DNA from 3 places in the Gottfriedia sp. NPDC056225 genome. Region 2 is predicted to be linked to each of the others. Evidence: riboswitches for the same ligand, from Rfam matches in the RefSeq annotation. Region 2 holds a riboswitch; each other region holds the start of a gene.
The links. Region 2 has a riboswitch for thiamine pyrophosphate ahead of ACFCYN_RS04025 (thiamine phosphate synthase). Riboswitches for the same ligand answer to the same signal wherever they lie in the genome.
Positions count from the first base shown of each region.

Region 1: another riboswitch for thiamine pyrophosphate. It lies ahead of thiD (bifunctional hydroxymethylpyrimidine kinase/phosphomethylpyrimidine kinase); the one in region 2 lies ahead of ACFCYN_RS04025 (thiamine phosphate synthase).
Region 3: another riboswitch for thiamine pyrophosphate. It lies ahead of ACFCYN_RS15060 (ABC transporter substrate-binding protein); the one in region 2 lies ahead of ACFCYN_RS04025 (thiamine phosphate synthase).

Region 1 is NZ_JBHJTJ010000001.1:102,334-113,173, forward strand. It holds gene ACFCYN_RS00540 (acetyl-CoA carboxylase biotin carboxylase subunit) at 1-687, opposite strand, end outside; gene ACFCYN_RS00545 (acyl-CoA dehydrogenase family protein) at 699-1,844, opposite strand; gene ACFCYN_RS00550 (quinone oxidoreductase family protein) at 2,432-3,412, opposite strand; gene ACFCYN_RS00555 (TetR/AcrR family transcriptional regulator) at 3,523-4,113, opposite strand; gene ACFCYN_RS00560 (GNAT family N-acetyltransferase) at 4,158-4,667, opposite strand; gene ACFCYN_RS00565 (VC0807 family protein) at 4,688-5,302, opposite strand; gene thiE (thiamine phosphate synthase) at 5,608-6,243, opposite strand; gene thiM (hydroxyethylthiazole kinase) at 6,234-7,046, opposite strand; gene cytX (putative hydroxymethylpyrimidine transporter CytX) at 7,030-8,268, opposite strand; gene thiD (bifunctional hydroxymethylpyrimidine kinase/phosphomethylpyrimidine kinase) at 8,261-9,067, opposite strand; TPP riboswitch at 9,203-9,314, opposite strand; gene ACFCYN_RS00590 (hypothetical protein) at 9,434-9,808, opposite strand; gene ACFCYN_RS00595 (FTR1 family iron permease) at 9,798-10,840, opposite strand, start outside.
Region 2 is NZ_JBHJTJ010000003.1:126,829-137,668, reverse strand. It holds gene ACFCYN_RS04055 (alpha/beta fold hydrolase) at 1-426, opposite strand, end outside; gene ACFCYN_RS04050 (hypothetical protein) at 678-959, opposite strand; gene ACFCYN_RS04045 (YjcZ family sporulation protein) at 1,538-1,663, shown strand; gene ACFCYN_RS04040 (hypothetical protein) at 1,876-2,067, opposite strand; gene ACFCYN_RS04035 (hypothetical protein) at 2,192-2,362, opposite strand; gene thiC (phosphomethylpyrimidine synthase ThiC) at 2,378-4,156, opposite strand; TPP riboswitch at 4,290-4,404, opposite strand; TPP riboswitch at 4,640-4,749, shown strand; gene ACFCYN_RS04025 (thiamine phosphate synthase) at 4,839-5,453, shown strand; gene thiO (glycine oxidase ThiO) at 5,437-6,528, shown strand; gene thiS (sulfur carrier protein ThiS) at 6,556-6,759, shown strand; gene ACFCYN_RS04010 (thiazole synthase) at 6,762-7,529, shown strand; gene ACFCYN_RS04005 (ThiF family adenylyltransferase) at 7,526-8,533, shown strand; gene ACFCYN_RS04000 (Zn-dependent alcohol dehydrogenase) at 8,610-9,776, opposite strand; gene ACFCYN_RS03995 (aldehyde dehydrogenase family protein) at 9,797-10,840, opposite strand, start outside.
Region 3 is NZ_JBHJTJ010000022.1:48,574-59,413, forward strand. It holds gene ACFCYN_RS15020 (XTP/dITP diphosphatase) at 1-256, opposite strand, end outside; gene rph (ribonuclease PH) at 278-1,021, opposite strand; gene ACFCYN_RS15030 (GerMN domain-containing protein) at 1,270-2,313, opposite strand; gene ACFCYN_RS15035 (helix-turn-helix domain-containing protein) at 2,514-2,738, shown strand; gene ACFCYN_RS15040 (TatD family hydrolase) at 3,299-4,072, opposite strand; gene ACFCYN_RS15045 (ABC transporter ATP-binding protein) at 4,077-4,811, opposite strand; gene ACFCYN_RS15050 (ABC transporter permease) at 4,808-5,575, opposite strand; gene ACFCYN_RS15055 (thiamine-binding protein) at 5,575-5,850, opposite strand; gene ACFCYN_RS15060 (ABC transporter substrate-binding protein) at 5,878-6,867, opposite strand; TPP riboswitch at 6,956-7,065, opposite strand; gene racE (glutamate racemase) at 7,294-8,085, shown strand; gene ACFCYN_RS15070 (RrF2 family transcriptional regulator) at 8,185-8,628, opposite strand; gene hmpA (NO-inducible flavohemoprotein) at 8,814-10,058, shown strand; gene ACFCYN_RS15080 (GNAT family N-acetyltransferase) at 10,360-10,840, opposite strand, start outside.

The DNA.
Region 1 (10,840 bases), on a different contig from region 2:
TGAACAATCTCTTTCAAATAAGAAAACAGCATTGCCATGAGTATCAGCAGCAACTTGAGCTTCAATATGTCTAGGTTTAATAATCGCTTTTTCAATGAATACATCATCATTCGCAAAAAATTGAAGAGCTCTCGTTTGTGTTGTTAAAAATTCTTTTTCAAGCTGTGCTTCGTTTTCAATTAGCTTCATGCCAATTCCGCCGCCGCCACTAGACGCTTTTAACATAACAGGATAGCCAATTTGTTCTGCAATTTCTTTTGCCTCTTCAACAGATTGAATTGGATGAGAATTCCCTTTAATTACTGGAATGTTTAATTGCTCCATTATTTGTCTTGCTCTAATTTTTTCACCCATCATCTCTAAATGCTCTGGCTTAGGACCAACAAATAAGATGCCTGCTTCTTTACATTTTTTAGCAAAATCACTATTTTCTGATAAGAAACCATATCCTGGATGAATGGCTGTAACATTATTCTCTTTTGCAATTTTTATAATTAAATCTGCGTTTAAATACGTATCTTTTGTATGATTTCCTTTTAAAGAAAAAGCTTCATCACTTAACTTAACGTGCAAACTTTCTTTATCAGCATCTGAATAAACTGCTACAGTTTGATAACGAAGTTTTTTACATGTTTCAATAATTCTACATGCGATTTCACCACGGTTTGCAATAAGTATTTTGATCATATTCTCGCTCCTTATCGGCATCCTAATTGACGTGCGATTACCATACGTTGAATTTCTGAAGTACCTTCACCAATCTCAAGTAACTTAGCATCACGAACTAAACGTTCAATACCATATTCCTTCATATAGCCATATCCACCATGAATTTGTAATGATTCATTCGCAACTTTGGAAGCGATTTCAGATGCGTATAACTTAGCGAACGCCGCTTCTTTCGTAAACGGTTTTCCATTGTCTTTTAACCATGCTGCTTTATGCACCATGTTTCGTGCTAATTCAACTCCCATAGCCATATCAGCTAACTTAAACTGAATAGCTTGGAAACTTGATAAAGGTTGTTTAAATTGCTTACGTTCTTTAGCATATGCTAATGCTTTATCAAGAGCTTTTTGTGCAATACCTACAGCAAGTGCTGCGATTGAAATTCTTCCACCATCTAATGTATATAAGAATTGGCCAAAACCTTTTTCAGGATTACCAAGAATGTTTTCTTTTGGAACACGTACACCATCTAAAACAATTTGAGTCGTATTAGATGCACGAACACCCATCTTGTCGTAAGGATCTGTGATTGTTAATCCTTCTGAGTCAGTTGGTACGATAAATGCACAAATATTTTTCTTTCCATTTTCGCTAATCGAAGTATAAGCAGTTACGATGATTGTGTTAGAATATTGAGCATTTGTAATCCAGCATTTTTCACCAGTAATCACATACTCGTCACCTTCTAAAACTGCTTTTGTTTGAGTTCCACCAGCATCAGAACCTGCATTTGGTTCTGTTAAACCGAAAGCACCAAGCGTTTTTCCTTGCGCCATTGGAACTAAATATTTTTGCTTTTGTTCTTCTGTACCAAAATAGTAAATTGGAGAAGCACCTAATGAACAAGTTGCCGCAAAGCTTAAACCTGTTCCTCCACATGCACGCCCAATTTCTTCTACAGCTAACGCATAACTAATCGTATCGCCACCGCTACCGCCGTATTCTTCAGGGAACGGAATACCTAATAAACCTAATTCACCCATTTTTTTGAACGTTTCAATCGGGAATTTACTATCACGATCAAGCTCTTCTGCAAAAGGCTCAATTTCCTTCGCTGCGAAATCTCGTACCATTTCTTGAATCATTTGCTGTTCTTTAGATAATAAAAAATCCATGTGTTAGTCACTCTCCTTTTAATATTTAGGTACGTTTTAAAAAACGTAAGAATGTCTCCAACTGCGCAAATAGCAGTGGAGTCCTCATATTTCACGTATAAGAGATAAATATTTTAGTCTTACAATTGATAATATTCGATATATTCTACCATTTTCCTTTATTGTCCTTTCGACAAATTGAGACAAAAGGGCAGGAGTTAGAATAAGAATGAGTGCGACTCAAAAGTACAAATAAATGTCGAACTCCAAATAAGCCATAGAAAAGTGCAAATAAGAAACTTGTTCGTGCAAATAAGCGAAAATGTCCTGCAATTAAAATAGCTAAAACTGCAAATAAGATAAAATATTACCCATACCGGTTATGGTATTCACACTAAATATTGAACAATCGTTGCTCCTTTTAAATAGAAAACTATCAAAATTGCTCTAACCTTAGATAAATCAACTAAAAAACCGATATAAAACTGCAAATTATCTATAATAAACGACAAAGGTCCATTGATATACCCCTTTCTATGTTCAAACTACACAGCATTAATATGAAAACAAAAAAGGCATACCCCAATCACAGAGATACCCCCTCATAATCAATTATTAATATCCAATAAAATCTTCCCAGTACTTTGTCTACTTTCTATTAATCTATGAGCACTAGCAGCATCTTCTAACGAAAAATGTTGCCCGATTTTGATATTTAAAAGTCCTTCATCGATAAATTTAAATACTTGTTCCGCTGTTTCCTTCAAAATCTCTGGTCTTTCTTTCCTTGTTGTACCTAAACTAAAACCAATGACTGATCGACAGCTCGAATGTAACTTATTTGTTTTAAAATGACCAACTTCACCGCTTGAATTGCCGAAGTGAACAAGTCGTCCGTATTTCGCTAAGCAATCCATGCTTTGTTCTGAAATTCTACCAGCAACTGAATCTAAAATGATATTAGCTCCTATTCCGCCCGTTAACTCATTTACTTTCTCTGTAAAGTTTTCCTTTTCATAGCAAATCACATGATCTGCCCCAGCATTTAGAGCATACTCTATTTTCTGTTGACTTCCCACTGTGCCTATAACTTTACCGGCACCTAATATCTTTGCTATTTGAATAGCCGTCGTACCTACACCGCCAGCAGCAGAATGGATTAGAACGGTTTCTCCTTTTTCAATTCTAGCTAAATCAGCTAGCAGCTTATATGAAAGAAACGAAACGGTAGGGCAGGCTGCAGCTATATCAAATCCAACCGTTTCAGGTAACAGGTATGTTAGATTTTCATTTGCAACAGCATATTCAGCGTATGAACCACCTGCTGGAAAAGCAGCAACTCTTTGACCAACTTCAAATTGTTTCACATCAGATCCAACAGCTTCAATAGTTCCAGCAGCATCTAGACCAGGGATAAATGGGAATTTTCCTTTACCTTTTTTTCCATATCTTGCTTTTACATCTGCAAAATTCACACTGGCTTTTTCTACTTTAATTAACACATGATTAGAGCTAATTTTTGGTAATTCAAGATCAACAAACTTTAATACATCTGGTTTTCCAAACTCTGTCACAACAATTGCTTTCACACTCTCCACCCCACTTATTGTCATTACTTTTATTTTATCTATAAGAATGAAGTCTCGGAAAATAACAATTTATTATGAGTTCCAATAAGTTAGACTTATTAATTTCATTGCTATTGTAAAGTTCTAAACATCATCTCGAATATATCGCTCATATTTATTTTAGAATTGTACTTATTCATTGTATTTTGAACGCGTAAACCATACATAAACGTTAGAAACAAATTAGCCATTTTTTCTGCATCAACTGCTAAAGGAATCGCACCTTCTTCCTGCCCTACTTTGATCCATTTTGTTGACGTCGCTAAACTATGCAAATAGACATCCTTTAATATTTCTTCAACTTTCTGATTATCCACGCGACTTAGTAAATAAATAAAAATTTTAGTCGTTACATCTTGTTCCGTAGAGTGTTTAGCTACGCCACCGGCAATTACTTTCAGTGGGTCATTAATTCCTACTGTTTCATTCTTAGATACGACTTCCAAAAATTTTGTATCAACTTGCCCGATACGTGCTTTCAAAATCAGTCCAAACAATTCATCTTTTCCAGTAACATAATGATAAATGGCACCTTTAGAAAGTCCTGTTCGATCAATAATATCCTGCATTGTTGTTTTTCTACAGCCTTTTTCTTCAATGAGCTGTTCTGTAACTGATAATATCAATTGGAAGCTTGAATTTAGCTGCGAATTTTCTTTCATGTTTACCTCCTGTGCAAAAACATTGATGATACCAATCTATTAAATTAATTATTATTTAGTTGTTTTTCCATACAATAGTAGGGATTCTTTCGTAATGGAAACTCTATAGTCCCTCTTTTAACATACCCATACTTTGTATACAGCCCCACTGCTTCGTCATTTGTAGAATAGACATCCAATCTAATACTTGTATACCCTTTTTGTACTGCCAATTGTTCCACGTACTCTAAAAGTAATTTTCCGATTCCCCTTCCCTGGTAATTAGGCCGTACCGCAAGTCGGTGTATGCAAACTGGGTTTCCATTTTTGTCATCCCAATCTATATGTTCATATTTTTTACTTTGTAATTCATCGAGTACAACAGTTCCAATTACGACATGATTGTCTATTATTCCATATATATTTTGATTAGTTATATCATCTTGGATAACAAATAGATTTGGGTAAAATAGATCCCATTGATCATTTTGATTGCTGCGCAAATGCTTCGTCACGGTTTTATACAGCTTCAAAACGTCTTTTTGATAATTCTTTTGAATTGGAATAATGTTCATCTTAACTCTCCTTATCAAGATTACTTAGTTATCTGTAATTTAATTTCTTGAAGCTTTTTTGATGACTTTCTTCTATAAAAAACAGTCCATAAAATTGCAGCACCTATAAATCCGTAAAGGACATAATTTGAGAAAAGTAGATATCTTTCCGTCGATAGATCGTAAACCATAATAATTCGCACAATTGCTTCTGATAACAGCATAATTCCCCATACAAGCGTCATTAATCGCATAACAAAACGAAAATATTTAATATTCCAGTTTTCAGCAAAACGATTATTTTGGATAAATCGCATTCCTAAGTAAAACATGATAGGTCGTTTAAATAATAGAGATACTAAAAAGATTATTCCGACCGAAGCCGTTATTAATGATTCTCTTACAAGCAAAATCTTTTCACTACCGCCAAGAAAGACTAATAAAAGAGTTAGAATAAGTGAAAAAAGCATTAACCCTCCAAAAGCATCAAGCCTTTTATGCTTCCATAAATGAACTACATTATCAACCAATGGAATTAGAGTTGCAAACGAAAGAGCTAAAATACTGCTCATATAATCTGATAACACAACATAAATAACCCAAGGTAAAATACCGTTAATTACTAATGTGAAAATGACATACATTCTTTTAGACATAAAATCATCCCTTTAAACTTATTTTTTATATAGAGATTATTGGTACGAACGATATTTTATTTTTTTTAGCTATTTTAGAAAGACCGACTGTTGGTTTGTTTTTTTATAAGAGTATATTATGTACCGACCGTCGGTATGTTAATGAAAAATAATATTTTTTTGAAAATAGGCTACGAATACAATTTTGTTTACTAAATTTGGAATCCTTATGAATTTTTCCATCTTACAAATCATTTAACTTTTAGAAAACAAAAAAAGGCATCTATCCATCGAATAACGATGAAATAGACACCCCTAGTAATTTACTATTTATTAACTAGCATACTTAAATGTTCAGCAGCCGATTTAATATCTTCTTTCCCTAAAATCGCAGAAACAATTGCAACACCATCAATTTTTGATTCCATTAATTCAGAAACGTTTTCTTCATTAATACCACCGATGCCTACGATTGGAATCTTTACTGCCTCGCGTATTCTTCGTAGTTCATCAAGTGTTAAGTACTTTGCATCTAGTTTTGTACTTGTTGGATACATTGAACCAATACCGACATAGTCCGCTCCTTGTTCTTGTGCAATCATTGCTTCTTCTAATGTCGATGCAGATACACCAATAATCATGTCTTCGCCAACAATTTTTCTAGCCACTGTTAAAGGTAAATCTTCTTGGCCGATATGCAGGCCATCAGCTTTAATTGCCAATGCGATATCTAATCGATCATTTATAATTAATGGTACATTATATTTTGAAGTTACTTCTTTTACTTGCATAGCAACTTGATAGAAATCCAAACTACTACAGTTCTTTTCTCTTATTTGAACAATTGTTGTTCCGCCTTGAATTGCTTCCTCAACAGATTGAACAAGATCTCTTAATCCTAATACATCACGATCAGTTACTAAATAAAGCTTATAATCGACTTTGTTTTTTGTTATAGCCATTCGATTTTACCTCCTGTTAGAAGCTTATCAACGGAGATTATAGATACTTCATCAAATAAATTTACTCTAAATGTACCGATTGCTTGTTCTTCAGTTAAACGAGCTTTAGCAAGTTCCCCGCAAAGACCCATTGTAGTGATACCCGAAACAGCAGCTAGGAAGTAATCATTTGTTGTACCAGCATAAGTTCCGATTAATGATGTAGTCATACATCCAGTACCAGTTACATCGGCTAGCAATTTATCTCCATTTGATATTGTGCATACTCGGTCCTGTTCTGCAACAACATCCACTGCACCCGTGATTGCTACAACTGATCCTAATTTCGCTGAGAGTGATTTTGCAATTTCGACACCATCTTCTTCATCAGCTACAGAGTCTACCCCTTTAATTTGAACGTTTAAGCCGGCAATCATTTTAATTTCTGACATATTTCCACGTACTACAGCAAAACGTACTTCTTTCAATAATCTTGCAGTTGTTTCTGTGCGTAGAGTCGTTGCCCCAACTCCTACAGGATCCAAAATAACAGGTACACCTAATTGATTAGCTTTTTTACCTGCTTGAATCATTGATTGGATAGTTCTCTCATTTAACGTACCAATATTAATTACAAGAGCTGAAGCAAATGATACCATTTCCTCTACTTCGGCTAAATCATCTGCCATAACCGGTGACCCACCTAGTGCTAATACCATGTTTGCACAGTCATTTACCGTTACATAATTTGTAATATGATGAACCAAAGGCTTTTTCTCTTTTACGCTTGCAATTAATTGACTCATTTCATTCATAGTTAACATTTTTTTCTCCCCCTATTTGCTTTCGAATAAGTTTATTTAATATAAATTGAACGACAATATAAATAACACAAATTAAAATCATGCTCGGAACAGTAGCCCCAAGGAATAAATCTAATTGAACAAACTTGCGATAAATGAAAACGCCTAAAATCCATGTAATAAACGCTAACCAATCAATTTTTAAGGATTTACTTATACTTGTTCTTTTTAGAATAAAGTAATCTGTTAATAAAATTGCGTACAACGGTGCAAAGAATGACCCAATTGTATATAAGAATCCTTCATATTTTTCAATTGGGAAAATCACCGCTAATATTGTTCCAATTGCTGTAACGATCAACGCTATATGCTTTCCATTTAGCTTTGGAAAGATGGTTGTAACTGATATCCCAGCTGAATAAGCATCCATGAAGGTTGTTGTAACAGTTGCTAAAACAACGATACCAACTGCGAATAAACCTAAATTTGCACTCATTAATACAGCTACTGGATCCACTTCATTAAATGCTAATGCTGCCCCAAGCCCAATAATATACATCCATGAACTTCCAAACATATATCCTATGAAACTACCAATTGCCCCGTCTTTTGTAGTTTTCGCGAATCGAGTATAGTCACTAATTAATGGAATCCATGATAGTGGCATAATGACTGATAATTCAACTGCTTCGCCAAAAGATAATCCTGAAGTACTTGGCTGAGAAAGAATTTTATCACTTTTAAAAATAACAAAACATAATACAATCGTTAAAACAAATAGCAAACAAACGGCCATACTATTAAGTTTTTTTGAAGCATTTTGCCCAAAGTACAACCAAATTGCTATTAGCACTCCAATTACTAAACACCAAACCCAAAGGTGATTAAAATGATAATCATTTTTTGTGACTATATTGATTGAACGAGCTCCTGTTAAAATCATAATTGCCGTCCAACCAAGCAACTGTAATACATTTAAAATTGAAAACAAGTAACTACCATAGCTACCGAATGAAATTTTTGTTGATTCCATTGCGGTTAATCTTTGCTGAGAGCCAATTACACCACCTAATACAAGTAAAAGTGTTCCTATTAAATGTCCTACTAAAATAGCTGTTAAACCTTTAGTAAAACCTAATGGAGCTATTAATGCCCCTGTCATGATTTCCGCTACTGATACCGCAGCACCAAACCAAAGTGTCGTAAAATTCCACTTTGTCATTTTTGCATTTTGATTAGACATGTTGAACTCCTGCCTTTTCATACAAAGAGTAGAAGTGATGGACAGGACCTACTCCTTTTCCGATTGAGAAGGAATGTTGAATCGCTAATGTTATATAGTTTTTTGCTTCTCTAATTGCCTCATTTAATTCAAGTTCATTCGCTAAATTAGATGTAATTGCTGAAGATAAAGTACATCCAGTACCGTGAGTATTAATTGTATTGATTCTAACGCTATTAAAGCTAGTAAACTCCTCACCATTAAAGCAAATATCTGTTGCTTCACCCTCTAAATGGCCACCTTTTACAAGGACGTTTTTTGCACCTAATGAATAAATTTGTATAGCAGCTTCTTTCATTTCTTCAATCGTCGTAATTTTTCTTCCAGTAATAACTTCTGCTTCAGGAAGATTCGGTGTAATAACAGTTGCTAACGGAATTAATTCTTGAATTAAAGCTTCCTTTGCATCCGGGCTTAGTAAGTCGAACCCGCTCTTAGAAACCATGACTGGATCAACTACAATATGCTTTGGTCTATATTCCTTTAGTTTTTCAGCAATTACTTTAATCGTATCGATTTGTGATACCATACCAATTTTTACTGCATCTACTTCGATATCTGTAAATATTGCATCTAATTGACTCGCAATAATCTCTGGTGTCATATCTTGAACAGCAAACACTCCTTGCGTATTTTGAGCAGTTACTGCTGTTATTACACTCATTCCAAAAACACCATGAGCTGAAAACGTCTTTAAATCTGCTTGAATTCCAGCACCACCACTTGAATCAGAGCCGGCTATTGTTAATACTTTCTTCAATGTTCTTCCCCCTATTTAATGAATAGAACTCTTTTGATCTTACAGATAGAAGATGAAACTTGATTTTAAATACAAAAAAGCACAAATCCCATAAGGACTTGTGCTCGAACAAATCAATGTTATGAATACAAAAATGTATTCTACCGTTCACTTTCCTACGCTGGCATTATCCAGATCAGGTTAAAGGGTTAAAGACTATTCGTGTCTTAATCTCAGCCGACCATTTACGGCACCCCTAGTACTATTCAATTATTTAATTTGATTACTTTATCATCTTAATTAATCCTTATACTTTATTCAAGTATTTAGACCAGATTTATTTAGAAAAAACCTCTCTTAATACTAGTTGAGAGGCTTTAACATTTATTATTTTAAATCTTTTACTTCTTTTAATACGCCTTCTAGTTCGTCACCGGCTTGGTTAAGTGTATCTGCATCCAATGGAGAAACTTTTACTCCCGCTTCGATAATATGAAGTGGAGTTTCAACTTTTTCATACAAAGCTTTGTCTTTATCTTTTACAGAGTCTTCAAATTTTTCCCATGATTTTTCAAGTGATCCTCCACTTTCTTTCGCCTTTGCTTCATCATTATTCGAAACTTGTGTTTTTAGTTCAGAAATCGTTTTGATCATATCGTCAGATCCTGATTTAATTGCATTGTCTGTGTTCGTTCCACATGCAGATAAAGTTAAAGATAGTCCTAGAGCCATTGCCGCGATCAATTTTTTATTAGATAACATTTTTCGTTCCCTCCGAATTTTTACTACTTTTTTTATTATTTTTATTCGAGAATCTATTATAAATAACAGTTATACAAGCTATTAGTAACAAGAACATCTGTGGTACAAAGCTCTCCCAAGTAGAATAGATTGCAAAGAAATCTATTGTTGGAATAGGAGCTTGGGTAGCAGGAAGTAATCCTGAAAGTTGTAAACCGTGAATACCCATACCCGCAAATTTAAAGCATAAGTAGAACATTAAAATACTAGAAACAAGGAAAAACGGTCTCATTGGAATCTTTAAGCCAACCTTTAATATTAAGAAGCTCAGTATTGCTAAAATAGCAAACCCTAACGCAATTCCTATTAATAAAGATGATAGTTTAATTGATGAAGCCATTCCAATAAAGAATAATACTGTTTCAGTTCCTTCGCGAAACACTGCTAAAAACGCAAGAATAGCTAAAGATAATAGGCTACCCGTATTTAATGCTTTATCACTTTTAGTTTTAATATATTGTTGCCATTGCTTCGTATTAGATTTGCTATGTAACCAGTAACTCATATATAAAAGCATGACAGCCGCAAATACTCCAGTCCAGCCTGCAATCAAGAAGTTATTGCTTCCAAAAGCACCTGCTGAGAATAAGATATTTACAATAACACCTAGTATAATACTGACGCCTAAACCAGTACCAACACCAAACCAGATCCACTTACTTTTCTTTTCTTGACCAGACTTTTTAATAAAACCTAGTAATGCTACAACTACTAGTAATGCTTCTAATCCTTCTCGAAGTAGAATTGTAATAGCATCTAACATTGTATAACTAGTTTTAGATGCTAAAGGTAATAGATAATCACGCATATTAGTAATTGTTTTTGTAGCCGCTTTCACATCTGGTGTTTTAGCAGTTAACATTGCATAAGATGTAACCATATCTCTTTCAGAGTCAGTGTAAACTTTTTGTGATTGTGTTAATACTACCCCTTCAATATTGTTCCAAGATTTTCTAAACTGATTAATTTCTGAGGTTGCTCCCGATACATTAT
Region 2 (10,840 bases):
TTTTTCTGTATATTCCCCTCTATATAAGCCCAGTGACCACTCTTGATCACTTATAATTTTCGGGGTAATATCCACAAAAACTAACTTACTTATATTTTCACACCCATACAACTCAATATAATTGAACAACGCAAGTGCACCGGTGGAATATCCAACAATTACTGGATTGATTAATTTGAGATGGTCTATAAGAGCTTTTAGATCAGTTGCGTATTGTGCAATATTGATACCTTGTAACTCTTTAGATTGACCATGTCCTCGCAGATCGAATGAAACGCAACAATATTCCTTTGAAATACTCTTAATCACTTCATTGTAATCTTGAGATTTACCAAATAATCCATGAATAAACACTATGGGCTGACCTTCACCACAAACTTGATAGGGTATAATTGTACCATCCTTTAATTTTAATTCATCGTTCAAAAACTCCTTGACCTCCTCCATAATAATCAACGATTGCTTTTAATTCGGTTAACGTTGAAATTTGAATAACCCAAAACTTCATTAAGTTTAATTCGAATAAACCCTTGTTTACCGCCAAGAACAAATTGATTCATTTTTCTCATCTCTTTCATTAGTTACCATTAAATCAACCGTAGCTTTCAATAGATTTTTAATTTAGCTAATCTGCCATTAAGCTGAATAATAAAAGGCAATAATCTTCTTTCACAATTCTAAATCTCGAATGATTTTGAATCATCGTTTTTTGGGAGTGAAATTGCGGTTTCAATCACGATGTCATTTTTTATTTTAACTGCGATTGTTCCGATCCATTTGTCTGTCGGCTGCATTTGCTCATTACAAGTAAAGTATCGAATATGAATAGCTGACTCTGTATTTTTACTAATGACATGGCAAGCTAACAAATTACTTAACTTTTTAATCGCTGCTTCTCTTTTCGTACCAATGATTTCCTTCTTGATAAATGACTCATAGTAATTCTTTAATGGAAACATTTCATTTCCTCCCATACTATATTACTGCTATTCATAATTGTTTATAGAGTTGTTTCGATTGACCACTTAATTCATTCGAGCAACTTAGAAATTCTAAACAATGCTCTAATCACTTAGCCTCCATTTAATTGAAGTCCACTCTAAGTCTAAACACAAACACCTGTTCGCATTTCATTTTATACATATTATACTATAAGTAAAATCAAAAATGAAAAAAAGAATGGCGCTCCTCCGTCATAATGAGCAAATTAGTCTCTGATTATTATATGTTTAAGCAATGATTTTACTTAAACCAATCCGCCTCCAGAAACTTATATTTAGGTAAATTTTTAAAATGCTTATGTAGTTAATGCAGCAATTTCATTCCTAAAGTAAAGTAAGTACAAAAATCCATATAATTGAACTTTAAAAACTTACTTAATAGGTAAAAGCCTAATTACAATATAGACTAGTTTCATAGTTGGTAAAAAAACATACGATACATTATCCACCTCTCCTAATTGTAATTTTTACAATTGGTTACATGACCCTAAAGGGAGAATACATCCCTTAAATATCTTATGAAGGAGGTCACATGAATGAGTACTGGACATCACCATCTTAACGGTTTTGCTTTGATTGTTGTTTTATTTATCTTATTAATCATTGTTGGAGCAGCTTGCTGGTCAGGATATGACGGATGCGGATATGGGCATCACTGGTAAAAATTAAAAACTATAAAACTCCTGTTAACTATAACAGGAGTTTTTTTATAGTTGCATAAGAAAAACTATAACCTTTAAGCCAATTCACAAATAAACCAAATTTCTCTTTCGTAACTGTAATATTCTTCAAAAATAAATTCTTTTAATCCTTTAATCACCAATCCTTCTGGTAATTCAAGATTCCATTCCGTTGTACAAGCTGGTAGATATAATTAAACCGCGGTTACCTCAGTATTGAAGTATCTTGCAATCTGAACAGCAAAGTGACCGATGCCGCCTGATGCACCATAGCTCAATACCTTTTGACCTTGCGTAATTTGTACTACATCACGCAATGCTTGAAGTGCCGTCTGAGCTGCACATGGTATAGCAGCTGCCTCTTCAAAGGTTGTATTCTTCGGCATAAGACTTATGGTGTTCTCACGTGAGGAAGATGTTCCAATCAATAGTTTGTCGGAGCATTAACTCTAACCTATAAACAAAAACAAACCTCCAAATCGGGGTTTGTCTTTGTTTTATTTATCAAAATTACCAGCACAAACTTTCAATTAAACTGCATTTTAAGCATTCTTGTATCGTATCTTTCTTCTGAAATTCGTGCTCACAATTTGTTTGAATGGTTTTCAGTTCTATTTTTAACTGATTCATATTTTCTTCTAATTGCTTTATTTCTTTTTTGATTCCTTCTACCCTATTCATATAAGGCTCACACCCTTATTGATAGATTTCTCCGCCGTTTTTTCTAAATTCTAATGCTTTTTCTTTCATTCCTTCTTCAATGGTTGATTCATTTTGAAGTTCTTCTTGTTTTACTATATCTCGAATGTCTTGTGAGATTCTCATACTACAGAATTTTGGACCACACATTGAACAAAAATGGGCTGTTTTAGCTCCCTCAGCAGGTAATGTTTCATCGTGGTATTCAATTGCTCTTTCTGGATCAAGAGAAAGATTAAACTGATCACGCCATCTAAATTCAAATCGAGCTTTTGAAAGTGCATCATCTCTTTTTTGTGCTCCAGGATGACCTTTTGCTAAGTCAGCTGCATGTGCTGCTATTTTATATGTGATTACCCCTACTCTAACATCTTCTTTATTTGGAAGACCTAAATGCTCTTTCGGAGTTACATAGCAAAGCATCGCTGTACCAAACCAACCAATCATTGCTGCACCGATTGCTGACGTTATATGATCATAACCAGGCGCAATATCTGTCGTTAGTGGACCTAATGTGTAAAAAGGTGCTTCTTGACAAATTTCTAATTGTTTATCCATATTCTCTTTAATTAAATGCATTGGAACATGTCCCGGTCCTTCAATCATAACTTGAACGTCATGTTTCCAAGCAATTTTTGTTAGCTCTCCAAGTGTTTCTAATTCCGAAAATTGTGCTTCGTCATTTGCATCGGCGATCGAACCTGGGCGCAAGCCATCTCCTAAAGAGAATGTTACGTCATAGCGCTTCATTATTTCACAAATTTCCTCAAAATGGGTATATAAGAAATTCTCTTTATGGTGAGCTAAACACCACTGAGCCAATATAGAACCACCACGAGATACGATTCCTGTCACTCGTTTTGCAGTTAATGGAATGTAACGCAATAGTACACCTGCGTGAATCGTAAAGTAATCTACTCCTTGTTCAGCTTGCTCGATTAGAGTGTCTCTAAACACTTCCCAAGATAAGTCTTCTGCAATTCCATTTACCTTTTCAAGTGCTTGATAAATTGGAACTGTCCCTACTGGTACCGGAGAATTTCGGATAATCCATTCACGTGTTGTGTGAATATTTTTTCCGGTTGAAAGATCCATCATCGTATCGGCTCCCCAGCGAGTAGCCCATGTCATTTTTTCTACTTCTTCTTCAATTGAGGATGTAACGGCTGAGTTACCTATATTGGCGTTTATTTTCACATGAAAATTACGGCCGATAATCATTGGCTCACTTTCCGGATGATTAATATTTGATGGAATGACAGCTCTTCCTCTTGCAACTTCATCTCGAACAAATTCAGCTGTTCTATTTTCTCGAATTGCAATAAATTCCATTTCAGGTGTAATAATACCTTTACGTGCATAATGCAATTGCGTAATATTTCCGTTATCCTTTGCACGCAATGGTTTTCTTTTTAAACCTTTAAAGATTTCAACCTCATGTTTATCTGATTCTTTTTTATATCCATTATCTTCAGGCTTTACTTCACGCCCTACATATTCTTCAACATCATTTCGCTCAATCACCCAGTTTTGTCCGATCGGCTTAAGCCCCTCGCGAATATCAACTGAGGCAGATGAATCTGTGTAAGGTCCACTTGTGTCATATACTCTAACTGGTGCATTTTCTTCTTCGCCAAAAGTACCAGTTGTTGGACTTAATTGAATCTCACGCATCGGCACTTTAATATCAGATCTAGATCCTTCAACATAAACCTTTTTACTACCAGAAAAACTAGACATGATGGAAAAATTCATTTCATTTACAGAATTGTTCATTGATTTCATTCCCCTTTTTAAATGATTAAAAAAGGACGAAATCCAATCCATTTTAAGCATGAAAAAAGCCGGATCTTAAAGTTAAGACCCGGCAAAATGTTAGCAAAACTACATTAACGATTAGACTTCATTAATGAGAAATTTCTAACTTCCCCACGCTGGTATGAACCAGATCAGGTCCTGAGGGTTAAGAAACTTAAATGTGTTTCTCTCTCAGCCCAACTAATTGGACACCCCTAGTCAAACGATTAAATTGTTCACACTAAATATAAACCCACAAGTTTAAAATGTAAATGCTTTTATTTCCTAAATTTTTACAGGAATGTTCATTTCAAAAAATTATTAGCATTTTTAATACTCGCTTAAATACTTGATTTCATTATGCTTCAAGCCCAATTTATGGTAAATATTTTGACTCGTAAAAAAAATTTTAGTATTGAATATTATTTTTTATATGCTATGCTAAGATTAATTTTCATACAGATTCATCACTAGGGGATCCCTTGATAAGGGCTGAGAATAGAGTAGTTACTTTTAAACCCTTAAAACCTGAACAGGCTAGTACCTGCGTAGGAAAGTGGCGCATTCTCTATTTATTTTGTGTGCAATGTAACCACTTTCTTTTTTTAGGAAAGTGGTTTTTTTTGTTTGAAAAAATTTTGTTAATGAAAGAGGCTGGAGCATGGAACTTATTGCAATTACAGATGATCAGCACTCAATCGAAGTACTTGCTTCCAAAATTATTCAAATAATCGATGTAGTTGACTATGTACATATTCGCGAGAAATCAAAAAAAGCGATCGAAATAATCTCACTCTTAAATCTATTAAAAATGAACAAAGTGGATATGAAGAAAATCGTTTTAAATGATCGTTTAGATATTGCTATTTTTGCAAATCTATCAAATATACACTTACCGGGACATGGACTCCCTCTTGTTGATGTAAAAGAATATTTTCCTAACTTACGAGTAGGAAAATCAGTCCACACGCTTACTGAAGCAATCCTAGCTGAAAGTGATCAGGCTGATTATGTCCTTTACGGTCATTGTTTTGAAACAAAGTGTAAAGCCGGTCTAACTCCAAATGGGATTGAAATCATACCCGAAATGAAAAAAACTCTGACTATACCAATCTACGCAGTAGGCGGTATATTGCCTGAGCATATCCAATTTTTGAAGGAGAACAAGATTGATGGGATAGCTGTAATGTCTGGAATCTTCTCTTCTCGAAACCCACTAGATGCTGCGCTGCAATATTTTGAAAGGTGCAAACTGACTTATGAACAAGAGATTTGATGTTATCGTAATTGGGGGTGGCATTATTGGCTGTTCCATTGCTTATTATCTAGCGAAAGAAAACATTAATGTCGCAGTTTTAGAAGGACAGCAAGTTGGTCAGAAAACGACAAAGGCAGCTGCGGGGATGCTCGGTGCCCATTCCGAGTGGGATCAGTCAGAGTCATTTTTTACTTTCGCAAGAAGCAGCCAATTAACTTATTTTCAGCTTCAAGAAGAGTTGAAAGAATTAAGCGGTATTGATATTGAACTTAAAAAAGGTGGCATTTTCAAACTAGCTTATACAGATTTAGAAAAAAACCAATTAACACCACTACTCACTCAAACTTCAGCACATTGGTATAACCATGTGGAGTTAAAAAAACAGATCCCCGGCATCCATCCAAATATAATTGGCGCAGCCTATATTAAAGATGACGTTAATGTATTACCTGTTTCTGTTTGTAATGCATTTTCTAAAAGTGCTCAGATTTTAGGGGCTTCTATTTTCGAATATACTCATGTATTTGGGATTCAAAAAAATGATACACATTATTTACTTAAAACAACAAACGGTGAATTTGAGGCAAAAAACATCGTAGTTGCAAGTGGCGTTTGGAGTAATACCTTGTTTGGACAGCTAGGGTTAGATCATGAAATTATTCCTGTTAAAGGCGAATGCATTTCCGTAAAAAGCGAAAAGGTAGCATTAAAGCATTCTCTTTTTCATGAACAAAACTATATTGTTCCAAGAAATGACGGTCGCCTTGTCATCGGGGCTACGATGGTTGATCACGAATGGGATGAAAATCCTAGCTTAGGTGGCATTGAATCATTAATACAAAGTGCTAAAAAAATGCTTCCCGAAATTGAAGATATGAAAATTGATTCATTTTGGGCGGGACTAAGACCGCGAACACTTGATCATAATCCTTTTATTGGCATGCACCCTGAAGATGATCAAATCCTATTTGCAACCGGCCATTTTCGAAATGGAATATTGCTTGCACCAGCAACTGGAAAATTAATTCGAGATTTGATTCTTAAAAGGAAAGTTGATAGAAACTGGATTGAGGCGTTTAAAGTTAGTCGTTAATTTAAATGTTTGTGAGGTGTATAACACTTGGAAATAAGATTAAACGGAAAGAACTTAGAAGTTTCGAGTAAAACTTTTACAATTCAAGATTTACTTAATGAATACCAGCTAGAAAACCGAATCGTTATTGTCGAGGTTAATGAAGAAATTATTTATAAAGAGCAGTATGCTTTAACTCATCTCTCTAACGGAGATCAGGTAGAATTAATACATTTTGTAGGTGGAGGTTAATCATGTTGAAAATAGGAAATCATTCATTTCATTCAAGATTATTATTAGGCACAGGTAAATACCCTTCTTTTGAAGTACAAAAAGAAGCAGTTGAAGTATCGGAAGCGGAAATACTAACTTTCGCTGTTAGAAGAATGAATATTTTTGAAGAATCACAGCCTAATTTTCTAGAACAATTAAATCTAGCAAAATATAAATTATTACCAAATACTGCTGGTGCGAAAACTGCTGAAGAAGCTGTTAGAATTGCCAGACTAGCAAAAGCTTCAGGCTTATGCGATATGATCAAAGTAGAAGTAATCGGGTGTGACAAATCATTATTGCCTGATCCAATTGAAACATTGAAGGCATCAGAAATGCTATTGAATGAAGGATTTATTGTGTTACCTTATACTTCTGATGATGTTGTTTTAGCAAGAAGACTAGAAGAACTTGGTGTACATGCAATTATGCCAGGAGCATCACCAATTGGTTCTGGAAAAGGAATTATTAATCCTTTAAATCTTAAATTTATTATTGAACAATCAAATATACCTGTCATAGTCGATGCTGGAATCGGTTCGCCAAAGGATGCTGCTTATGCAATGGAGTTAGGTGCTGATGGGGTCCTTTTAAACACTGCGGTTTCTAACGCGAAGGATCCAGTAAAAATGGCGGTTGCAATGAAGCTTGCTATTGAAGCAGGAAGGCTTGGATTTGAAGCGGGAAGAATTGACGAAAAAAATTATGGTGTGGCTAGTAGTCCAATTACAGGGTTGGTGAATTCTTGATAAACCGATATGCAAAACAAGAATTATTCCTAGGAACAGATCATCAATTAAACTTACAAAAAGCCAGTGCCATCATTATTGGTGTTGGTGCACTTGGTTCATCAATTGCAGAAATGCTTGTAAGAGCCGGCATAGAAAATATAACAATTGTTGACCGTGATTATGTTGAATGGAGTAATTTACAAAGGCAATCTCTTTATACCGAAGAAGATGCTAGAAATAAACTACCTAAAGTAATTGCAGCTAAAAACCGACTACAACAGATTAATAGTGAAGTAACAATTAATAGTTTTATAACTGATATTACTAGTCTTAATATTGAAGAACTTATTAAAGATCAAACAATTATTCTAGATGCTACAGATAATTTTGAAACTAGAATGGTTGTTAATGATGCTGCAATTAAGCATGGAATTCCATTTATTTTTGGTGCTTGTGTTGGGAGCTATGGCCTTTCTTTTCCAATTATTCCAGGAAAAACTCCTTGTCTTAACTGTTTATTAAATCATATACCAACATTAAATATGACTTGTGACACAGTCGGAGTCATTAGTCCAATTGTACAAATGATTGCTGCGTACCAAGTCACTTATGCCATGCAATATCTTACAAACTATGAACTTTCACCAATCTTACAATCGATTGATGTTTGGAAGCATGAAAAGTCTGATATAAACATCGAAAGATTAAAGAATCATAATTGTCCAACATGCGGTCCGATCAGAAGCTATCCATATTTAAACGACGATCATCAAATGAAGTCATATGTATTATGTGGAAGAGATGCTGTCCAATTGAGTTTTTCTTCTACTAATGTTCCGTCACTACGAGATCTTTCTGAAAGATTAATAGGATTAGTACATGATTTGATTGTGAACCCGTATTTATTAGCATGTACCTTTGAAAATCACCGAATTGTTTTATTTAAAGACGGTCGTGCAATTATTCACGGTACAAAGGAACCAGCTGTTGCGAAAGAGCTCTATCGTAAAATCATTATATAATAGAAGAAATCCATTTCAGAGACTAATAAATTCTATTTTTATTAGTCTTCGAAATGGATAATTTTAATACTTTAAATTACTTAGACTCTTGTCCTATAGAACCTACTAAAGATAAGCTAGACTCTTCATCAATTGGAAATTCAATAACTGTTCTACCTACATTTACACAGCAACTATCATGGAAGGAATCAAATGCTGAGTTAATATCATCCAACTTGATTCGATCTAAAACTAGATCATCTAGATTAAATTTTCCATCTAAATATAATTTTGAAATGATAGGGAAGTCTCTAAAAGGTTGTGTATCACCGTAAAAACTTCCTTTAAGAACTTTTCCAACGCGATGGAAACCACCAGCTGGTAGGTTAAGAACTTTAGAAGGATTGAAAGCACCAACAACTACTACTGTTCCACCTTTTCTTGTTCCTTTCCAAGCACTTTCAGCTGCATTTGTATTTCCAGTACAATCAATTGCATAGTTAACGCCGAATCCACCTGTTAATTCTTTTAGTTTTTCTTCAGCATTTTCTTCAGCTACATTAACTGTATGTGTTGCTCCAAACTTTTTCGCAATCTCAAGATTAGATTCTTTAACATCACACGCAATAATTTTTGAAGCACCTGCGATTTTAGCTCCTTGAATCGCATTAACTCCTACTCCACCGATTCCGAATACTGCTACAGATGAACCTGGCTTAACACCAGCAGCATTGACTGCTGCACCGTAGCCTGTTGCAACACCACAACCGATTAATGATGCTTGAGCAAGTGGCATTTCATCCGGAATTTTTACACATGACATTTCAGGAACAACAGTATATTCAGCAAAAGTAGATAATAGAGAGTTATGGTAAACTTTTTCCCCATCACAGCTTAAGCGAGTAGTCCCATCAAGCAATGTACCATCGAACATTGGTCCAAATGCTGATTCACATAAATGCACATCTCCCGTTATACAGAACTCGCAAGTTCCACAATATGGAACCCAGCTTAATGCTACTTTATCACCTGGTTTTACATTTTTCACATTTGGACCAACAGCTTCTACAATTCCTGCCCCTTCATGCCCAAGAATAGTCGGAATAGGTGTTGTTGTATCATCTAATGCGTTTAGATCACTATGACAAACACCAGTTGCTGCTATTTTAACAAGTACTTCATTTGCTTTAGGCTCTGCTAGTTCAACATCTTTAATAATAAGTGGTTCACCATGTGCGTTCATTACTGCTGCTTTCATTTTCATCTTTATTTCACCCTTTTATTTTAGTAAGCAAACCAAATTGCTTTTGTTTTTGTGTAAGATTGTAATGAATGAATGGCATATTCCTTACCCCAGCCACTTTGTTTCCATCCACCGAATGGACTAGCAAAGTCATAACATCCATATTTATTAACAAACACCATTCCAGCCTCTAATTTTTTAGCTACGCGATTCGCACGTGATACATCATTCGTCCATAAGCCGGCAGCTAAACCATAAATCGTGTCATTTGCCATTTCAACTACTTCTTCTTCTGTATCGAATGGAATAACGCAAAGAACTGGACCAAAGATTTCTTCTTGTGCAATTGTCATTTTATTATGTACGTCTGCAAAAATAGTTGGACGAACGAAATAGCCATTTGCATTTTCGCCAGTCAGATCCCTTTCTCCACCAGCAGCAAGACGAGCACCTTCTTCAACTCCGCTTTTGATGTAGCCTAAAATACTTTCCATATGCGATTCTGAAATTTGCGCACCTTGATTTGATTCCGGATCAAATTGGTCACCTAATTTATAACTATTAGCATAATCTGCTAAACGATTTACTGTTTTTTCATAAATATCACGTTGAACAAATAATCTTGTTGGTGCAGAGCATTTCTCACCTTTGTGAGTAAATAATCCATAGAAAGAACGTTCAATTGCAGCGTCCACATCTGGAGCGTCACTAAAGATAATGTTTGGCGACTTCCCACCAAGCTCAAGTGTAACTGGTTTTAAATTAGAATCTGCCGAATCGTGAACAAGCTGTTTTCCCACACCTGTACTTCCAGTAAAGGAAACTTTATCAACGCCCATATGACGAGAAATATGTGAACCAATTTTTCCTTTACCTAGTATTAGATTTAGAACACCCGGAGGTAAAATATTAGCCTCGTCAATAATTTCAAATAGTCTAATAGCTGAAAAAGATGTCGTACTAGACGGCTTTAAGATTACTGTGTTCCCCATTGCAAGAGCAGGAGCAAGTTTCCATGCAGCCATGTCAATCGGGAAGTTAAATGGTACAATTTGTCCACAAACACCAATTGGATCTCTTGTTGT
Region 3 (10,840 bases), on a different contig from region 2:
AATAAACACCTGGTCTACCTTCAAGTGCATCAACTATTAAACCAGAGTCATCCGCAATAACAGGTGTTTTTAGCTCATTAGCTAAATACTCAGCTTTTAAAATCGCATTCTCTTCAAATGTAGTTCCTGTCTCCTCAACTTCTTGAATTCCAGGAAAGTCTTTTAAAGATTTAATTTGAAATCCCATTGGGTTAAAAAGAGCCTCAAAGTCCTTCACTTTACCCTTGTTATTAGTCGCAATAATGATCGTATCCATCCTTAAAGTCTCTCCTCGAAATTATGATTGGAACTTAATGCCTTCTTGTAATAATACTTCTTTTTGTTTTTCAATTAGAGAATTAACACCTAACTCCCCTAATGATAGTAATTCATTTAATTCTTCTCTAGAAAAAGTCGCTTCTTCACCAGTACCTTGTAGTTCAACAAACTGACCTTTCCCAGTCATTATAATATTCATATCGACACTTGCAGCTGAATCTTCTACATAATACAAATCTAGTACTGGTCCAATTTCTTCTAATATACCAACAGAAGTTGCAGCCAAATAATCTTTTACTGGATAAGATTTTAATTTATCCATTTTAACTAATTTATCAAAGGCAAGCATCATTGCAACAAACGCTCCAGTAATAGAAGCAGTCCTAGTTCCCCCATCTGCTTGTATTACATCACAATCAATCCAAATTGTCTTTTCACCAAGTGCTTCTAAATCGACTACTGCTCTTAAAGCTCTACCGATTAAACGTTGAATTTCCATCGTACGACCAGTAACTTTCCCTTTAGATGACTCGCGAATTGTACGGTCTTGCGTAGCCCTAGGTAACATAGAATATTCCGCTGAAATCCAACCTTTTCCACTATTTCTTAAAAATGGAGGTACACGGTCCTCAACAGTAGCATTACAAATTACTTTCGTATCACCAACGCTAATAAGCACAGAGCCTTCAGCATGCTTCGTATAATGAGTAATAATCTCAATTGGTCTTAGTTCATTATTTAATCTTCCATCTGTTCTTGTCATGTTCGTTCCTCCTACAAAATCTTCCAATTACTAGTATAGACAAAAATACGATTTCATTTCTACTAATTAAATGTAATTAATAAGATAAATGTAAAGAAACCTCGCTTAATGTGAAAAAACCTTGAACAAAATGTTCAAGGCTTTAAATGCATGTAAATAGATCTTAAAGGAATAAGGAATACGCACAGATGCAGTAAAAAACTGTCTTTTACTTATTCTCTAAATCCTATTAATCGATTTATTTTACTTTATAGTTTTTTCGTATTTACGTCTTTAGGTCTAGATACTGGTTGGCTTAATGGTTTGCCTTGTTGGTCTAGTGCAGTTAACTTGCCATTAATTTGAATCTCAATGGATTTAACTCCTTTTTGCTCTGTTAAAGAAAGAACGAGTGGCTGTAATACGTCATTATTGATCATACTTTTTGCAATATTGCCATAGATTCCTTCGTTAAAGTTAAGCACTAGCTTGCCACCTTTAAAGACAGGTTGACTGACTAATTTCGTATCTGCACCAAAATCTGAAATTAAATTTGAATATTCTGATGGCCCTTGTATTAGTTCACTTACTATTGCTGAATAAGAATCTGATTCAGCATTTGATATTCTTGTTGTAACAGGAACATAATAAGTGTCTCCCATTTCACCTTGAGAAACATAGTATAAAGTAACTGGGCGAGAGTTCATAATATCCACGATGTTGCCTTTATCAAAATTAATCCCATCATCTCTTGTCATCCCATCGCTAATTTGTGCTTTATTTACTGGCATAGAAGTGAGTTCTTTCCCATTTACTCGAATCTTTACTTTTGTAACATTATCAAACTGAGTTAACGTCCAAGTGACTGCTTGGAACACTTTTAATTCATCTTCAGCACGATATTGCTTAAACTCCGGAGAAAAATCAGCAATAATAGTTCCATCTTTTTGCGTAACCCCCAACACTTCCGTATTAGGAGGTAAAACTGCTTGGAAGCCATTCGGTAATTCATCAGTAACAGGACCATCTTTTACTAAATACTCTAACGCTTGCTTCGCCAGGCTTGTAGATTTTGGTAATTGGAAGGTTTGCGGTACGACATATCCATTACGGTCAATTAAATACAATTCCCTTTTTACCATTTCCTCTTTCTTTGCTTGTACTTGTTTTGAAGGCTCATCACTTTTATAAACTACAGTTTTTGGCGGATCAATATCTGTAGAAGATTTAGTCGGAAGTAAACTACATCCACTCATTGTCGCAATTCCACAAACTGCAGCAGCTGTTACTAACAATCTTTTTTTCATCACCATACTCCCCCCACGCTTTTTTATTATTTATACGAGCATGTACATTTTTTAGAACAAGCTAAAAAGAAAAAAATAAATAATTTAAATCTAGTTCTAAATTTACTGGAAATATTCACCTAATACGCACATCGTTCATATGATAAAAAGACTAAATGAATACCCATCCGAAGAACAGCTCGGTCAAGCAAGGAGGGTTAGCACAGTTGAAGGATAGAGACTATCAAACAAAGCACACACTCACAAAGCGTGAAAAAGAAGTATTTGAGCTTCTTGTTCAAGATAAGACTACAAGAGAAATTGCTGAAGAACTTTTTATAAGTGAAAAAACTGTGAGAAATCATATTTCAAATGCAATGCAGAAGCTTGGGGTTAAGGGGCGATCACAAGCAGTTATTGAGCTTCTTCGTATGGGAGAGCTTGAACTGTAGTTACTTGTAGAATTCTTCTACAAACCAACATACTGCCGGCATTCTAACCGACATGCCGGTTTTGGTATTTACATTGAAATTAATGTTTACGTTTCACTATTTTCTTGCTCGTAAAATATCTGATTATCTTAAAATAAAAAGCTTACATTTATATCCCTGCTTATAGTAGTTTAAAAAGCCTATCTTAAAAACAGGATAGATTTACTACTAGAGGGGGATTTTATTTTGACTTTTTTCATCCCTCGTTCATTAAACTCCCAAGTTTTGAGTGAATTTTAGTGATTATGGCTCGGTTTGACGATCGAATCACAATATATCAATCTGTTTTCGTAATATATCAACGAGAAATTACTACATATCAACGAGAAACTGCAATATATCAACGGAGTTCACAGCTTTATCAATATAGTTCACATAGTGTTCGTGTTTTTCTATTATTATGTTAAACCACATACTCTTATAAAAATGGACAAACAATGTTCGTCGCTCACCTAAATAAAAAAAAGGTTACCCCATAAGAACACTTACGAGACAACCTCTTTCATGCGATCAATACTTGCCTAAATTTCTATTCCATAAAACCTTGTAGTATTTTCATACAAAATTTTATAAACACTTATTAAATCTAAATTTTTCAACTCTGCAATCTTTATAATCGATTGATGCATAAATTTAGGATGGGTCCACTCATTTTCAAAAGGTCCTTCAAATGGCCACGGTCCATCTGTTTCAACCATCATCAACTCAATCGGATACTTATTTACTAGATCCTGTATTTCTTTCTCATATAATACATCCGGTGTAATTGAGATAAAGTACCCATTTTTTATCATCCGGCTAATTGTAAGATCATCACCCTTAAACCAGTGAAAATGAGCTTTTTGAATAAAATATTTTTCTAATAAATTACATACGATTTCGGCGTCTTCGTATACTGCATGTAATACAATCGGCTTATTTAACTCTTTTGCAAGTGAGATAAATTTTTCTAGTAATTGAATATAAGGTTCATAGTCAATTTGTTCTTCTAAATTCTTATAATAAGGTAATCCAACTTCCCCGATCGCGACCATTTCATGTTGATGTTCTTTCATCCATTCGATCAATTCTTCAACCTCATCATCAGAAGGGAGCTGTTGTTCAGGATGAAATCCGAATGCTGGATAGACATTATTATTTTGTTTTTTAAAATCTAAATTTTTCTTACTAGATTTTAAGTCCATTGAAACAGAAATGATTGCTTCGATTTCGTGACTTTCTGTACTATTTACTATTTCTTCTCTTTGACTAGCATCATAAGAATCTAAATGAATATGAGCATCTATCATTTTCATCGTACTACTCCTTTTCTAAAGCCAAATAGATTTTTCTTTTCCACGCCGTAAATTCGTCGCTTAATAATAATTCTTTTTTTCGTGGTCTTGGAAATGGCACAATGATTTCTTCTTTGATTTTGGCGGGCTTGTCAGAAAATATATAAATTCGATCAGACAATAGCAGCGCTTCATCAATATTATGTGTGACTAATAAAATAGATCGTCGTTGCTTTTCCCAAATGGATAAAAGCCATTGTTGCATTTCAAGTCTAGTAAATTCATCTAAGGCTGAAAAAGGCTCGTCCATACACATAAAAGATTGCGGTGCTAGTAGCAATCTTAAAAATGCAACTCTTTGTTTCATCCCACCAGATAGTTCATGAGGGTAAGCATTTTCATAGTTTTCTAACCCTGTCTTTTTAAGCCAATCTCTCGCTAACGTTTCGTCAGGTTTATGCTTTAATTCCTGCGATAAAACAATATTTTTCAATACCGTTCTCCAAGGTAGAAGCGCATGATCCTGTGGCATAAAACTAATGTGACCAAGTTCACCATTTATGATTGATCCATTTAACTTTATTTCTCCAGAGTCCGGTTTTAATAAACCACCTATTAGATGGAACAATGTACTTTTCCCACTACCAGATGGACCTAAAATGGAAACAAATTCTCCTTCATTTACATAAAGAGAAATATTGTCTAGTACTTGTTGATTACTACCATAACCCTTTGATAGTTGTTCCACTTGTAATGTCATTTCTGTTTCTCTCCTTTAATTTTCCATTTAACAGTAAATCGCTCAATCATTACAATAAGGAAGAAGAACAGCATACTTAAAAGCATAATGACAAAAATGGAAACAAATACTCGATCTGTTCTAAATGACGATGAAGCTAGCGTCATATATACTCCAATTCCTGATTTTGCTCCAAGCCATTCTGATATTACTGCTCCCATTACACTATATGTAGCTGAAATCTTTAAGCCTGAAAAGATTGAAGGTAGAGAAAACGGAAATTCAACTTTCCAAAAAATTTGTGCTTTGGATGCTCCTGCCATTTTCATATAATTTATTAACTCACTTGGTGTTTGTCGAAATCCATCCAATGCTGAAACAGTTATGGGGAAAAAACACACGAGCGATATAATGATTAATTTTGGCAGTACACCAAACCCGAACCAAATAATTAAAAGTGGTGCTAATACAATAATTGGTACATTTTGCGAAAGAATTAATAATGGATAAAAAGCTTTCTTTACACCTGGTATTAAATGCAATAGAAATGCTATTAAAAGTCCAAGCAAGCTACCTATTAACAATCCGATAATCGTTAATTGAATTGAAGATGTTATATGTGGAAGTATAGAATCCAAAGAATGAATTCCTTCTTTAAAGATTGCAATTGGTCCTGGCAATAGCCAAGGCTCTATTTTCCAAATTTTAATACTGAGCTGCCAACAGATTAAAAAAAGCAGGATGACAACAAATGGCTGCCATCCTTTCATATTTTTTCGTTTCATTAACGGTACTTCTCCGTTAACACATCCATTGTAATCCCTTGTGGTTGATAAAGGATTTTCATTTGAGTTATAACATTATGGCAACCTATTTCGATCATTCTTTCATTCATTTTTTGAACAACTTGTAATAATTCATTCAAATCACCTTCCATTGTTGTTTCCAATGGCTGTACTTGATATTTCACACCTGATTCATCAATAATTTTAATCGCTTCATCGACTGCGGGAATGACATCCTCAATATTATTTGTTTTTGGTATTATTTGAACACTCATTAATGTAGTTTTCAATTTTACTCCTCCTTATTTTGGTAAGAATTCATTTGTAAAAGCTTCTTCTGGCTTAAATTTACCTTCTAATAATTTATTTTCAGCTAAAAAATCTGCATAGTTTTTCCAAACCGTTAACTTTTGCTCACCCCAACGATTTGCATCGTCTTTATATTTAGATGCTAACCACTCTTGGCTTTTTTCTACTAAATTTTTATCTAGATCTGGATTATCTTTAAGTAAAATCGCTGCAGCTTCCTTCGGGTTATCAATCGCAAAATTATATCCTTTTGATGCAGCGGCAACAAACGCTTTTACTACTTTCGGGTTTTTACTAATCATTTTTTCGTTTGTAGCTAATACTGGCGTATAGTAATCTAGTTTTTTACTATAATCTGTTAAATAAATCATATTTAACTTCTCTCCACGAAGCTCAGCTTCAATACCTGTCCATCCTTGATAAATCCAAGCAAAGTCGATATCTCTTTTTACAGCTGTAAAGAAATCAGCATCGCCCATATTAACGATATTTAACTTATTAACATTCGCATGTTCTTCTGACATAAGTGATTTTAAAACGGCTTTTTCAACCGGTGAACCCCATCCACCATATGTTTTTCCAACGAAATCTTTTGGAGACGTAATTTCTTTTTTCGCAGGCGATGCAAAACCAGAAGTATTATGTTGAATAACTGCTGCAATTGAAACAATTGGTACATTTTGAACTCTAGCCTGTGTAATTGACTCTTGATAAGAAACGCCAAAATCCGCTTTACCTGAAGCAACTAATTGATCTGCTCCTGTTTCTCCTGGACTAATAATATCTACATCAAGGCCTTGTTCCTTAAAATATCCTTTTTCTTTCGCAACAAATAGCCCCGTATGATTTGTATTTGGTGTCCAATCTAGTACGACTGTCACCTTTTTTAATTGCTTGCTCTTTCCACTAGTCGCGGTTTTACTTTGACCACACCCAGTTAACATTAAACAAATAGCTACTAAAAAAACTACTAATCTTTTCATTTACTAATACTCCCTTTTGTTTTTGGTTTATACAAAAATAAAACGCCCGGATAGTAACCCGGACGTTAATGCGCTGTAAAAAACATATCTAAAAAGAGATACTGTTCCCTACGCTGGCATCACCCAGATCAGGTTCTAAGAGTCAACATCTTAAGGATGTTATCTCAGCCAGCAACACTGGCACCTCCACATTTTTCTCATATAAACTTTTCATCATAAATATAACAGATAATGATTGAATTTACGAACTATTTTTAACCTACGTTTAATTGTTTTAATAGTCTGTTAATACAAGCTATTTAACGATAAGATTTTGTCATATTTTAAATGAGATTATTAAACAAAAATATCATTTCTTATAGTAAAATCTTACTTGAATATCGAATATACTACATCATCAAATTATGATTAAAATGAGGGGATTTTTTGAATAAACCAATCGGAGTCATAGACTCAGGAGTTGGGGGCTTAACAGTTGCCAAACAAATTATAAGACAATTACCTAAGGAAGATATAGTATACCTAGGCGATACTGCTAGATGTCCATATGGATCACGACCATATGAGGAGATCAGGGAATTCACTTGGGAAATGACTAATTTTCTTTTAGAAAAAGACATAAAAATGTTAGTCATCGCCTGCAATACTGCCACTTCAGTAGTATTAAGTGAAATGAGAGAAAAACTTCAAATCCCAGTAATAGGTGTTGTGCACCCTGGTGCCAGAGCTGCAATAAAATTAACACAAAACGATCAAATCGGTGTAATTGGTACGAATGCTACTATAAATAGTAAAGCCTATCATGGCGCACTAAAACGAATTAATGACAAAGTGATAATTAAAGGTTTGGCTTGTCCAGAGTTTGCTGGAATCGTCGAAAATGGGGACTACAATAAACCTGAAATATTTGAGATTGTTAAACAAACTCTTACCCCACTTTTAGATTCAACTATTGATACACTAATACTTGGATGTACGCACTACCCTTTATTAAGCCCAATCATTCAAAAGGTGATGGGTCCTTCTATTCAGCTCATCAGCTCCGGCGATGAAACAGCATTAGAAGTCAGTGCAATACTCGATCAACAAAATATTTTATCTAATTCCGAAAACACTATACATGAATTTTATACAACTGGAGATCCAATCGTTTTTAGTAAAATAGCTTCCTCTTTGTTCCAAGAGCCTTTGGAAAATGTAAAACATATAAAACTATAAGAGTTCTAAAGTGAACTCAATAAAAAAGAAAACCAACAAAGTAAACATTTGTTGGTTTTTGTATTTTTAAATTGCAAACGCTCATCAATTTAATCAAATTTAATCTTTTGTATTACTTGAAAAATAATCTTTCAGCATCGCATTATTCTTTACAATATCATCTAATGTATATTGATCTAAAACTTGTAAAAATTGATCCAATGCGTTATTAAATATATGTTTTAAAGAACAAACAGGCGTAATAACACAAGTACCGCCATGCTCAAAACATTCTACAATATTAAAGTCTTCTTCGGTTTTACGGATTATTTCTCCGATGTTTATTTCCGCTGGCAATTTAGCTAAACGAATTCCACCATTTCTGCCACGTATAGTCTCGATATAGCCCATCTTACCTAAATTATAGATTATTTTCATTAAATGGTTTTTAGATATACCATAGGCTTCAGCGATGTCTTTTATATTAACTAATTTTTCACGCGGTTCAGAGGATAGAAATATTAGTACACGAAGAGAGTAATCCGAATAAGTTGTTAAACGCATAACTTGTCCTCACTAATTTATTTTGATTAATCATAGCATAATTGTGAACATTTTTTAAACTTTTATGTATTTTTTCGAAAAAAGTTCAAAAAGATGTATTTAACATATTGCTTTAACCGATATCAAGGACTAAGATAAAGATGTATTTATTATACTACTTTAAAATGTATATAGGGGGATTTTCCATGCTTTCTCAAAAAACAATCGATATTATTAAATCAACTGTTCCTGTTTTAGAGGTAACAGGTACAGAGATCACTTCCGTATTCTATAAAAATTTATTTACAAATCATCCTGAATTATTAAATGTATTCAATCATACGAATCAACAAAAAGGTAGACAACAAACCGCTCTTGCTAATACTGTTTTAGCTGCAGCTCAAAATATTGATAAACTAGAAACAATTATACCTGTTGTAAAACAAATAGCACAAAAACACCGTAGTCTTTTAGTTAAAGCTGAGCATTATCCAATCGTTGGGCAACACTTACTTGGTGCAATTAAAGAAGTACTTGGTGATGCTGCAACTGAAGAAATACTTGGTGCTTGGGGCGAAGCTTATGGAATTATAGCTCAAGTGTTTATTGATATTGAAAAGGAAATGTATAATGAAGCTGCCACTCAAGAAGGCGGTTGGTCAGAATTTAAAGAGTTTACAGTAATTAATAAAGTAGAAGAAAGTGATGTAATTACATCATTCCACTTAAAACCTAAAGATGGATCTTCAGTTCCTACTTTCCTATCTGGACAATATATTACTGTTCGTTCACAAATTCCTGGTGAAGAGTACTTATCAAATAGACAATATAGTTTATCTGATGCGCCTGGTAAAGAATACTTTAGAATTTCAGTTAAAAGAGAAGCTGAAGAAAATCAACCTTTAGGAAAATTCTCAAATTATCTACACAATCAAGTTAATGTTGGTGACACATTAGAACTTACTGCTCCAGCTGGAGACTTCACAATAAACACGGAAAATGCTTCAGATGTTGTTTTCCTTAGCGGTGGAGTTGGAATTACACCATTAATTAGCATGGCTAAATCAATTGCAGCTAGTCAACCAAATCTTCAAGTTAGCTTCATAAGCGCTTCAAGAAACGGAAAATTACAAGCATTTGAAAATGAACTAAACGAATTAAAAGAACAATTAGCAAATTACAATTTAACATTTGTTTACGAGAACCCTTCTGAGGAAGACCTTAAAAATAGCAACTTTAAAAAGCAAGGTTATATTGATACAGAATGGTTAAAAAACAATATTAAATCAAACAATGCAGATTATTATGTATGTGGTCCAGTACCATTCTTAAAATCTATTATTACAAGCTTAAAAGAATTAGGCATCAATGATACTCAAATTCATTATGAATTCTTTGGACCATCAATGAGCTTGGACACTGAACCAAAAAGCCTTGAAACTCAAGGCTAATATTTAAAAAGGGATGCTCAAAAGCTTGAGCATCCCTTTTTACCTGCGTTCTAATACTATAGCAACTCTTTTTAAAATCGTAGGAATCGTAAAACTACCAAAGAATGCGATTAGATCACTTGAGTAGTATTTTTTTAGCGATCCATATACTAAGCCACTAAGCATCATATCGTACAAAAAGAATCGACCGAAATCACGTTTCGTTATAACCATAAAGACGATTGGTGCATTTCTTGTTGTAAGAATAAGCCCACCTTCTTCTATGAAAATTAATCATTTAACAAAAATGAAAACTACTATTTTATTTACGTGGTAAATACCAATAATATTTTTCAATCTCTTCTTTTAATTTACGCATTCCCATTTTTTCTAAAACTCTAATTGAGGCATAATTGTAAACAGAACAAATAGCGATTATTTTTGTGACATTCGCTTTCTGTAGTCCCCACTTGCAAAAAGCCTTGCCCATTTCAGTAGCATAACCTTCCCCTTGATAATTAGGCGCAATACTATAGCCGATTTCCATTACCCCATTTTCGTCAGGACCGCCTTTAAATCCCATGTCTCCAATAATTAACTTATCTCTTTTATGGATGATCATTCCTTCATACTCTTCTTCTTTAGGATGCGTTTGAAAACGTGAAATTTTATAAGGAAATAGATTTTTATATACCGGAATTGGCCATCCACTGGCAAATCGATAATTCTGCTTTTCAATTTCTAATTCATTTTCACCATTTAAAACAGAAACCATAGCGTCTGCTGTAAAGGTCATTAATATT